DNA from 2 places in the Arthrobacter sp. alpha11c genome. Region 1 is predicted to be linked to the other one. Evidence: riboswitches for the same ligand, from Rfam matches in the RefSeq annotation. Region 1 holds a riboswitch; the other holds the start of a gene.
The links. A riboswitch is a leader RNA that binds a small molecule or an ion and turns the genes downstream of it on or off. The one in region 1 is predicted to bind S-adenosylmethionine.

Region 1 (5,353 bases):
CTGGAGACCGGCGTCGGCGAGCGCTTTCGCCCCGGGTACCAGGGTGCCGTCCGCATCGATCGCTTCACCTTCACCGATGGCGACGGCGGCGACGGCGGCGAGCTGGGTGAGGTCCGACGAGCCGACTGAGCCTTCGCGGGGGATGGCGGGAAGAACTCCACGGTTGAGTAGTTCCGCATAGAACTGGGCGGTCTCCGGGCGCACACCGGAGCCGCCGCGGCTGAATCCGATGAGCCGGGCGAGGATCACGGCGCGAGCGGAGGGCCGGTCCAGATGGTCGCCCACACCACTGTTGTGGTATCTGACTACTTGGATTTGATAGGCAAGAACCGACCTCTCCTCCACAGCCGTATCCCGTCCGGATCCGAGGAGTGTGTTGAGGCCGTAGATTTTCTGCCCTGAGGTCGACGCGCGCTCCAGTACTTCGCGTGAGCGGCCGATTAAAGACAACGCATCGTGGTTGAGTTTCACGTGAAACGCCGGATCCAGCGCAGCCTGCGCCACGCTTTCAGGGTCCACCGGCGATGTGCCGATCAGCAGGGTTCTGGACTCGGAGGAAATGTGCTCGGAGGCCATCGTCAGAAGTCCAGAAGATTCTGGCGGAAGCCGCCATCGCCGTAACTCTTCCTCAACAGGCCGCGGCGGCGCAGTTCGGGAGTGAGCTTGTCCAGCACGCCGTGCACGGTGACGGGGTCCACGAAGCCAGAGAAGAGGAAGCCGTCGCCACCCACGGCCTCCCCGGTCTCCTCAAGGTAGTCCGCGATTTCGTCAACCGTGCCGATGATTGAATCACCGGCACCACCGCTGCGTGCCTGAAGGATCTGGCGCAGGGTAGACCCCGGAGGGGCTGCCTTGGCGAAGTGCTCCAACGTGCCTTGGTTGCTGTTGGTGCTCAATTCAGGCAACGGCGCATCGAGGTCGAACTGCTTGAAGTCGATCACGGACAGGTAGGAGATCGAGTTGAGTTGGCTGTCGATATCACGCTGGGTAAGCTCCCGGCGCTGTGCACGCAGCTCCTCGGCCTCGGCTGATGAACCAACTACGGTGGGCTTCAGCACGAAAAGGACCTTGAGGTCGTCGGGGTTCCTGCCCGCCTTGGCAGCCTCGGCACGGATGGAATCCCGGTAGGCCTTCATGCCGTCAACGCCACGCGCCAAGGCGATCGCCACATCTGCATGCCCGCCCGCGAACGCTTTGCCCCGAGGAGAAGCACCGGCCTGCACCAGTACGGGCTCCTCCGGCAGGGGTGCAGTGTTCAGCGGACCGCGGACCTTGAAGAAGTCACCCTGGTGGTTAATGGGGTGCACTTTGGTGTGGTCGGCGAACACGCCGGCCTCAACGTCCTCAAGCACAGCGCCGGGTTCCCAGCTGCGCCAAAGCTGCCGGACGACGTCGACGAATTCCTCCGCCTTCTCATACCGAAGGTCGTGTTCAATCTGCTGGTCCAACCCGTAATTCTGTGCCGCCAGGTCACTGCCGGAGGTGACAACGTTCCAGCCGAGCTGGCCCTCGGAGAAATGCTGCAGCGTGGCCAGGAGTCGTGCGGCTGTGAAGGGCGGATAGAACGATGCGCTGACCGTCGGCACAATCCCAAGGTGCTTGGTGGCGGACAGAAGGTACGGGACCAGGGCCAAAGGGTCATGCTTGGGCGCAAAGGAGGCGTGTGCCAGCGAAACCTCGGCAGTGCCGCCATAAGTATCAGGAACAGTAAGGGAGTCCTCGATGATGAAAAGGTCAAGGCCGGATTGCTCAAACGCGCGGACGGCGTCTTGATACAGGGCAGGTTTCTTCCAGTCGAAACCCAGGCTGTAGCCGGGAGTTCCCCACCCCTGGACACCAAAACCGTGCCCCACGAACCATCCAAAATGCAGCATGGGCTTGAGTGTAGAGCTGCCTTGTCCGTTCACCGCGACCTGATTTCTTGCGAAGTTACAGGGGGTCGTACTGCGTCAATTATGCTCCCGGGACGTCACATTTGGGCTGCTACCCCAGCGCCGGCCGGTTACGCAACATGACGAGCGCGTAACCGCTTGCAAGTGCGGGCCGCCGCCGCGGGATGTTACGTTTTTCTTGAGTAATGAGCACCAGCGCCAAGCCCTGACTTGCTGGTCGGCAACCCTCTCTCCGGCGGGGTGCCTCAGGTGACTACTCGGCGTATCGACACTTCGAACTGCAAGCGTGACTGAGGAGCACCAGCCAATGCCTGAACCCACTGAAGAAAAACTCTCCTACCGCCTGATTACAGGTCCGGATACCCGTGAATTCTGCGAGCGGATCACCACCGCCCTCGCCGACGGCTACGTGCTCCACGGCAGCCCGGCAGCCACGTTCAATGGCACGGATGTCATCGTGGCCCAGGCAGTCGTCCTGCCTGCTGCCATCGCCAACGCAGACGCCGCCGTCGCGAATGCTGTTGACCAGTTGGAGAACGACGACGACGAAGAAGCATTCGAGGGACACGCATGAGTTACGCAGGTGACCTGACCCCGCAGGACGCGTGGGCCAAGCTGGAAGAAGGCGCCATCCTGGTAGATGTCCGCACCGAGGCCGAGTGGGCCCACATCGGCATTCCGGACACCAAGGCCACCGAGAACGATCCCCTGTTCATTCAGTGGAACCTCGCCGGTGGCATTCCCAATTCCCGCTTCCTTGAGGACCTGCAGCAGCAGGCACCCGAAGGTGACGGCGTGGAACTCGTTTTCATCTGCCGCTCAGGCCAGCGCTCCATCTCGGCCGCCATCGCCGCGACGCAGGCCGGGTTCACCGCCTACAACGTGCTCGAGGGCTTCGAAGGTGACCCGGACCGCTACGGCGAACGCACCATCAACGGCTGGAAGAACCGCGGCCTGCCAACCAACCTGGGGAACGACTAAGTGACTTTCAATCCCGATGCCGCCAGCTGGAGCCCTGACACCCAGGCAGTTCGCGGTGGCCTTGACCGTACCAACTTCCAGGAGACGTCCGAACCCGTCTTCCTGAACTCCGGCTTCGTCTACGAATCCGCTGCCGCCGCCGAACGCGCCTTCACCGGCGAGGACGAACGCTTCGTTTACTCCCGCTATGGCAACCCGTCCGTAGCCACGTTCCAGGAGCGGTTGCGGTTGCTCGAAGGAACCGAAGCGTGCTTTGCGACGGCGTCCGGCATGTCCGCGGTGTTCACCGCCTTGGGTGCCCTCCTGGCTGCCGGTGATCGCGTGGTTGCCGCCCGGTCCCTGTTCGGCTCGTGCTTCGTGATCCTCAACGAGATCCTGCCGCGCTGGGGCGTAGAGACCGTGTTTGTCGACGGTCCCGACCTCGACCAGTGGCGTGCTGCCCTCTCCGAACCGACCACCGCCGTGTTTTTCGAGTCGCCCTCCAACCCCATGCAGGAAATCGTGGACATCGCCGCCGTCAGCGAGCTGGCGCATGCTGCGGGAGCGACCGTCGTCGTCGACAACGTCTTTGCCACTCCCCTGCTGCAGCGTTGCGGTGACTTGGGCGCGGACGTGATCGTGTACTCCGGCACCAAACACATCGATGGCCAGGGACGTGTCCTTGGCGGGGCGATCATGGGCACCAAGGAATTCATCGATGGCCCGGTCAAGCAGCTGATGCGGCACACCGGACCGTCGCTCTCCGCGTTCAATGCCTGGGTGTTGACCAAAGGCCTGGAGACCATTGGCTTGCGCGTGAACCACAGTTCAGCCTCCGCTTTGAAGATCGCGGAATGGCTTGAGCAGCAACCGGCCATCAGCTGGGTCAAGTACCCCTTGCTGAAATCGCACCCACAGTACGAGCTCGCAGCCAAGCAAATGAAGGCCGGCGGCACCGTGCTGACGTTCGAGTTGCTGCCCTCTTCGGGGCGTTCGGCCAAGGACGCCGCGTTCGCGTTGCTGGACGGCCTGCGCGTCATCGATATCTCCAACAACCTGGGCGACTCCAAGTCCCTCATCACCCATCCGGCCACCACCACCCACCGGGCCATGGGGCCCGAAGGTCGCGCGGCGATCGGGCTGAGCGACGGCGTGGTCCGTTTGTCCGTGGGCTTGGAAGATGTAGACGATCTCATCCTGGATCTGGAGAAGGCCCTCAAACAGGTCTAGCCTTGCTGCCATGAGCGGGAATCATCCCTATCGCCGTGCCGGAACGGTCATCGTTGCCGGCACGGCGGTGTGGTTTGCAGGGATCTCGCCGGTGTCGCGTGTCTATATCACTCCCGACGCCGCCGAACGTCTTCGTATGCTCAAGGCCGGCCAGCGTGGCTGGGTGATTGGGCAGCACCTCGCTGCTGCTGGAACCGTCGCGGTGCCGGTGGGATTCGCCGCCTTTGCCCGCAGTGTTCCGGGCGGTCGGGCGAAGCGATGGGCTACTGTCGCCGCGGCCGCTTTGCTCGCAGGAGCCCCGCTCTTTGTTTCCAGTTTGTCCCGCCGGGCCTCGGACCTGGAACGCTTTGCCTATGGCCGGGGTTCCAATGCGCCATTCCTTGCCTACTCCGGGCTCCACGTTCTTGCCTTGGCGGCGCTGGGCGGAAGTCTCCTGGCATCGCCCGCCAAACGATGGATCGGGGTCACGGCCGCAGCCAGCGCGCCCATCTACGGCGCCATCCTTGTGGCCAAGAAGGACATCCCGCCGCTCGTGTTCTACCTCGTTGAAGGCTTAGCGGGGGCGTACCTGATGACGTGGGAAGAGACTGACTCTGCAGAAGCCTAGGGCCTGCGGACCCTGGTCAGGATGGGCGCCGGATCCTTGTGCGAGTCTGCGGTAGCGCCACGAATCGTCGCCTTCACCGCATGCCCAACCACCGCCCCCAAGGCCTCATTGCTGGGCGGACTCCCCGGCGGATTTTGTGCTTCACCTTGCCGATTGTTGAAACGCTCCGCTGCCTCGCGTTGCTCCCGGGCTCCGTTCCCGCGCTCAAGAATGTCCGCGATTCCGGCCTTCACGAGCTCCAGTTCACCTTGGTCGTCCAGGACAGGACTCAGGTAATCCACCAAAGCCCAGACCACGTCCGCTGCCGGTTGGGGACGGAAGTCGCCAAAGTCCAGGAGGTCTCCGCGAAGTCCCGAATTGCTCGCTTGCCAACTCGCCATCCGGAGCAGGGCCGTCGGCACCGAGGCGGGTTCGACGCCGTCGAGCATTTCCAGGGAAGCGGTCTCAACCAATGCCCTCACAAGCACCGCAATCAATGCCGCGTCTTCCGAGCGGAGGCACACGTCAGCCACCCTGACTTCCACGGTGGGATGGTTACGGGAGATGCGGGCGTCGAAGTAGATCATGCCCTCGTCAAGGAGCACTCCCGTTTCCAGGAGGCGCTGAACCATGCGCCGATAGGCAGTCAGCGAGCCAAACACGGCAGAAGGCCCGGACGTCGGCC
Region 2 (5,353 bases), 2.2 Mb from region 1:
CTAAGCTGGGTTTAAGACCTAGGAGGCCTGCACCGTGAACAATCTGATCTTCTGGATCATCGTCTGCTCGTGGCTGATTCCCATGGGAATCCGCCTATACAACAGGTCCCGGGCGCGGCGGCTCCAGGACCGTAATTTCCAGGACCGTAGCTTCCCGGGTCAGAACTACCCTGGCCAGAACTATCCGGGCCCCGGCTCCCCCGCAGAATCTTCCGGGACCGGGTTACCCGCAGCAGAGCTACCCGGGCTATCCCGGGGAGCCCGCCACCGTCCGCCCTGCCGATGCGCAACCGCCGGCAGGGCCGCCGTCGAACGCTTCTTCACCTACTTTCCCCAGCAACAGCGGCTCTGAGCAGCAAGGCTTCCGCGCGCGAAAACTGGCCGAACTGGACCTCAAGTTCAGCAACGGCGAGATCGCCATGGAGGACTACATGAAGCAGCGCGGCGAGATCATGAACGGCTGAGCCGGCCTAGTCGAAGAAAGCCGGGCCGTTAGGCGAAGAAGGCCTGATGCAGTTGGGCTGACAGTTGCCCGATTTCGGTGAGGAAGCCATCGTGCCCGATGGGGGCCTCGATCACGTGGACGGGAACGTCGCCAGGCAGATTTTGTGCCAGTTCCAATGACTGGGCCGGGAAATAGAGGCGGTCGGAGTCGACGGCTGCTACAAAGAATTCAGCAGTGGCGCTGGCCAAGGCTTCCTGCAAGGTGCCTCGGCCACGGCTGATGTCGTGGGACATGAGTGCCTCAGTGATGGCGATGTAGCTGTTGGCATCGAACCGGCGCACCAGCTTGGTGCCTTGGTGGTCGAGGTAGCTTTCCACCTGGTAGCGGCCACGCTCCCCCAGGACCGGAGCAGCCAGGGGCGTCTCTTGGTGCTGGGCTTCCCGGCCGAAGCGGAAATCAAGCTCCAGCGCTGATCGGTACGTGATGTGGGCTATCCGTCGGGCCAGGGCAAGGCCCGCCTCAGGAGTTGGTCCACCGTAGTAATCGCCGTTGTTGAAGTTCGGGTCCTGGCGGATGGCGAGTGTCTGCGACTGGGCGAAAGCGATTTGCTCGGCTGTGCTGTAGGCGCCGACAGAAATAACCGCGCACCGCTGGACACGCTCAGGGAAGGTCACCGCCCACTCAAGTGCCCGCGCCCCACCCATCGAACCGCCAAGGACGGCGTGCCATGACTTGATCCCCAACGCGTCGGCGAGGCGGGCTTCAGCCACCGTGCTGTCGCGCAAAGTGATCAGGGGGAAGCGGGATCCCCAGGGCCGCCCGTCCGGCGCCTGGGACGATGGGCCCGTGCTGCCGTAACAGCCGCCCACAATGTTGATGGAGATAACGAAGAACCGGTTGGTGTCGATCGTCGCGCCTGGGCCAACGAGTTGCTCCCACCAGCCTTCCTCATCAGTAGCACCGCGGGCCACATGCGTGCTGCCCGTCAGAGCGTGCTGAACGAGGACTGCGTTGGACGCATCCGCGTTCAACTGCCCCCAGGTTTCGTAAGCCAGCACAACGTCAGGGAGAAAACCGCCGGCTTCAAGTTCCAGCGAACCTACGCCGGCGTACTTGACCGTCCCGTCTTCTTTGCCCGGTTTTGGGGGTGCTGTAGCAGTAATGGTCATTCCTTTGACACCTAACCTCGCGCTTGCCTGCCGCCTTGCGTGCGACAGGCCAGGTCCTCACCCGGGGCACCCCACCGCGGAGGAGGGTTGCCGGCCAGCAAGCCGGGGCTGTCGCTGGCACTCATGACCTAATACGTAGAGTCTAGGAAAAATACCCTTGTTTTGGCGAAGAATGTGACAGCTGTGTGACGGTTTAGGGGCGCTTCGTTCAGGAACACACATGCTGAAGGGCCGCCCGGCGAATTTTCGTCGGCGGGCGGCCGCTCCGCTAAGCGCCTTTGGCAGCCCGGAAACCAGCCTCCAGGTCAGCAATAATGTCGTCCACGTGCTCGATTCCCACGGACAGACGGACAAGGCCGGGATTCACGCCCGCAACCAGCTGCTGTTCAACCGTGAGCTGGCTGTGGGTAGTCGACGCCGGGTGGATAACCAGCGAGCGGACGTCACCGATGTTGGCAACATGGGAGTGCAGCTCCAGGCCATCAACGAATCGCTTGCCGGCCTCGACGCCACCCTTGATGTTGAATGCCACCACTGCCCCGGTACCCCTCGGCCCGTACTTACGGCCGCGCTCGTACCAAGGGCTGGACGGCAGACCCGCGAAGGCGACCGATTCGACGTCGTCGTGGGCTTCCAACCATTCCGCCACCTTGGTGGCGTTGGAGACGTGGCGCTCGACGCGCAAGCTCAGGGTTTCCAGCCCTTGAGCGATGAGGAACGCGTTGAACGGGGAAACCGCCGAACCCAGATCGCGCAGCAACTGCACGCGGGCCTTGAGAATGTAGGAGAGGTTGGCTCCGAGCGCGCCGTCCTTGCCAAGGTCCCGCGCGTAAACGAGTCCGTTGTAGCTGGGGTCCGGAGTATTGAATCCGGGGAAGCGCTCAGGGTCCTTGCCGAAATCAAAGTTTCCGGAGTCCACGATCACACCCGCGATCGCCGCACCGTGGCCGCCCAGATACTTGGTAGCCGAGTGCACCACGATGTCCGCACCCCATTCGATGGGACGGATGAGGTACGGGGTGGACAGCGTGTTATCCACGATCAGCGGCACGCCAGCTTCATGCGCCACGCGTGAAATACCCTCGATGTCCAGCACGTCCTGGCGCGGATTGGACACCACCTCACCGAAGAACAGCTTGGTGTTGGGCTGTACGGCCTCCCGCCACTGGTCCAGCTTGTCCGGGTCCTCCACGAACGTCACGGAGATGCCGAACTTCTTCAAGGTGTGCGCCAGCAGGTTGTAGGTGCCGCCGTAAAGGCTGGGGCTGGCGACGATATGGTCTCCGGCCTCGGCAATGTTCAGGATGGCGAAGGTTTCCGCGGCTTGTCCTGAGCTAAGGAGCAATGCGCCCAGTCCGCCTTCGAGGCTGGCGATCCGCTGCTCCACGGCATCTTGTGTTGGGTTGCCGATACGGGTGTAGATCGGGGCGAGCTCGGCCAAGGCAAAGCGGTTGGCTGCGCTCTCTGCGCTGGGGAAAACAAAGGACGTGGTCTGGTAGATCGGAAGCGACCGCGCTCCCGTGGCAGAGTCAGGCTCCTGCCCTGCGTGGATCTGGCGTGTTTCGAAAGACCATCCTTGGGACATTGAATTCTCCTCTTAGTGGCGCGCGGGTTTGCCGTTGATCGCCGTAGGCGTGGGCTGGGGCCAGTCTAGGAAGCGCCCGGGTACTTGGACAGCTTTGTGACGAAGGCAGTATTTTTCAGTCTTTGCGCGACCCGGCGTGACGCGTTCCGGCGGCGCGCAATAAGGTCCCATGTTAGTTAGGCTTCCCTTAGCTGAGACCCCGATCACAAAGTGCCAAGATGAAGCCATGCGCATGGATCACGTCTCTTACGCTTGTGAACGAGATGGCCTTTTGGCCACTACCGAACGAATTTCCGCAGCTCTGGGAGTGGACGCAGTCCGGGGCGGAGTGCACCCGCGCTTCGGTACCCGGAACATGATCATTCCCTTGGCGGATAACAAATACCTGGAAGTCGTAGAGGTCCTGGACCACCCTGCTTCTGACAAGGCACCCTTTGGCCAGGCAGTCCGCGCACGCTCGGCGGCTGGCGGCGGTTGGATGGGCTGGTGCGTCGCCGTTGACGACCTCGCCCCCTTCGAAGAACGCCTCGGCCGTTCCGCAGTTCCGGGCAACCGCAAGTTCCCGGACGGCCGCGAACTTGTATGGCAGCAGATCGGCATTCTCGGCTTGATCGCCGATCCTCAGGTGCCGTACCTGCTCAAGTGGGAGGGCGATCCCTCACTGCACCCGTCCAAGGTCTATGAGAGTGACGTCAAGATGTCCAGCCTCACCATTGCAGGCTCGGCGGAACGCGTTACCGAATGGCTGGGCGAACCCGTGGAGAAGCCACTCGAGGACGTCGCTGTCCAGTGGATGGCCCCGCACGGTACGCCTGGCATCATGTCCGTCACTTTCGAAACCGCATCCGGCGCCGTCACCATCTGACGCGTCACTTCCTTGGGGCATGGTCCCCTCCCGGTCCAGCGTGTCCGGTCAAGGACCAGTGTGTCCGGTCAAGCTTCGGCCGCCATCAGCGGGTGCCAATGACGTCACCCACCGATGGCGGCCGAATTTCTTAACGGATGCCTAACCCAGGCCTATCGCCTTGCCGAAGAGGCTGAAACCAACGAAGGCTACGATGTCCAGCAGCGCATGCGCAATGACCAATGGCACCACCCGCTTCGTCTTGGTATAGATCCAGGCGAAAACCAATCCCATGGCGAAGTTGCCGATGAACGGTCCGAAACCTTGGTACAGGTGGTAGCTGCCACGAAGGGCCGCGCTTAGGACAATGGCCAGCGGCGTACTCCAGCCGAATTTTCCGAAACGGTCCATGAGGTATCCCACGACGATCACTTCCTCAACGATCGCGTGGCGAACCGCCGAGAGAATCAGCACAGGCACCGTCCACCAGTAAGCTTCCAGGCCGCTGGGCACAATGGCGGTGGTGATTCCGAGGGCCCGGCCGGCCGCGTACAAGCCAAGTGACGGGATACCAATGGCAGCTGCCAGTCCCAATCCGTGCAAAAGGTCCTTGCCGGGGCGTGCGAAGTTGAACCCCAGCCGGGCAAAGCCTGAGCCACTTGCACCTTCCCGGCCGCCTTGGCCATGCGATGAGAGGAAATAGAACACCAGGACCACCGGCACCAAAGCGAAGATAATGTCCAGCAGTTGGTACGTGAGATCGAAGTACTCGCGGGTGCTTTGGGACCTGTTAAGCGTAGAAGTTGCCTCGGACAGCGGCGCGCGCGTCATCTTGTCCAGGAGCTGCACCACGGAGTACACGGCTGACTGGCCCAGTGACAGGCCCAGCACGATGAGTACTTCGGCGCGCAGGCGGCGGCGGGAAGCAAGGAGCATGTACCTATCTTGCCTGCAGTTCCTGCCACTTTGCCGTGAACCGCGCACGTTCGGGTTCCACCCGCAGGCAGACCCTATGCTTGGTGGGATGAGTGCCCCAGGGAGAATCTTCATGATCCGGCACGGCCAGTCCGCCGCGAATGCCGACACGTCAATCTACAACCGTGTGCCGGACTACCGCATTCCGCTGACCGAACTCGGAATTGAACAGGCCCGGATAACAGGCGAGGCCCTCCGGCGGAAGCTCGACGGCGAGCAGGTCTGCGTTTATGTATCCCCCTATTTGCGGGCCTACCAGACTCTTGAGGCGTTGGACCTGGGCCCGCTGATCGAGCGGGTGATCGAAGAACCCAGGCTACGTGAGCAGGACTGGG

Region 2: another riboswitch for S-adenosylmethionine. It lies ahead of metX (homoserine O-acetyltransferase MetX); the one in region 1 lies ahead of ACTAQJ_RS19540 (DUF1737 domain-containing protein).

The regions. Positions count from the first base shown of each region.
Region 1 is NZ_CP196747.1:4,200,566-4,205,918, reverse strand. Features, by position in the region: gene ACTAQJ_RS19550 (aromatic amino acid ammonia-lyase) at 1-576, opposite strand, end outside; gene ACTAQJ_RS19545 (NtaA/DmoA family FMN-dependent monooxygenase) at 579-1,907, opposite strand; SAM riboswitch class IV at 2,074-2,185, shown strand; gene ACTAQJ_RS19540 (DUF1737 domain-containing protein) at 2,200-2,466, shown strand; gene ACTAQJ_RS19535 (rhodanese-like domain-containing protein) at 2,463-2,873, shown strand; gene ACTAQJ_RS19530 (O-succinylhomoserine sulfhydrylase) at 2,874-4,082, shown strand; gene ACTAQJ_RS19525 (hypothetical protein) at 4,093-4,689, shown strand; gene ACTAQJ_RS19520 (glutamate--cysteine ligase 2) at 4,686-5,353, opposite strand, start outside.
Region 2 is NZ_CP196747.1:1,967,292-1,972,644, forward strand. Features, by position in the region: gene ACTAQJ_RS09090 (hypothetical protein) at 35-352, shown strand; gene metX (homoserine O-acetyltransferase MetX) at 493-1,614, opposite strand; SAM riboswitch class IV at 1,629-1,743, opposite strand; gene ACTAQJ_RS09100 (bifunctional o-acetylhomoserine/o-acetylserine sulfhydrylase) at 1,883-3,199, opposite strand; gene ACTAQJ_RS09105 (VOC family protein) at 3,426-4,064, shown strand; gene ACTAQJ_RS09110 (CPBP family intramembrane glutamic endopeptidase) at 4,206-4,979, opposite strand; gene ACTAQJ_RS09115 (histidine phosphatase family protein) at 5,092-5,353, shown strand, end outside.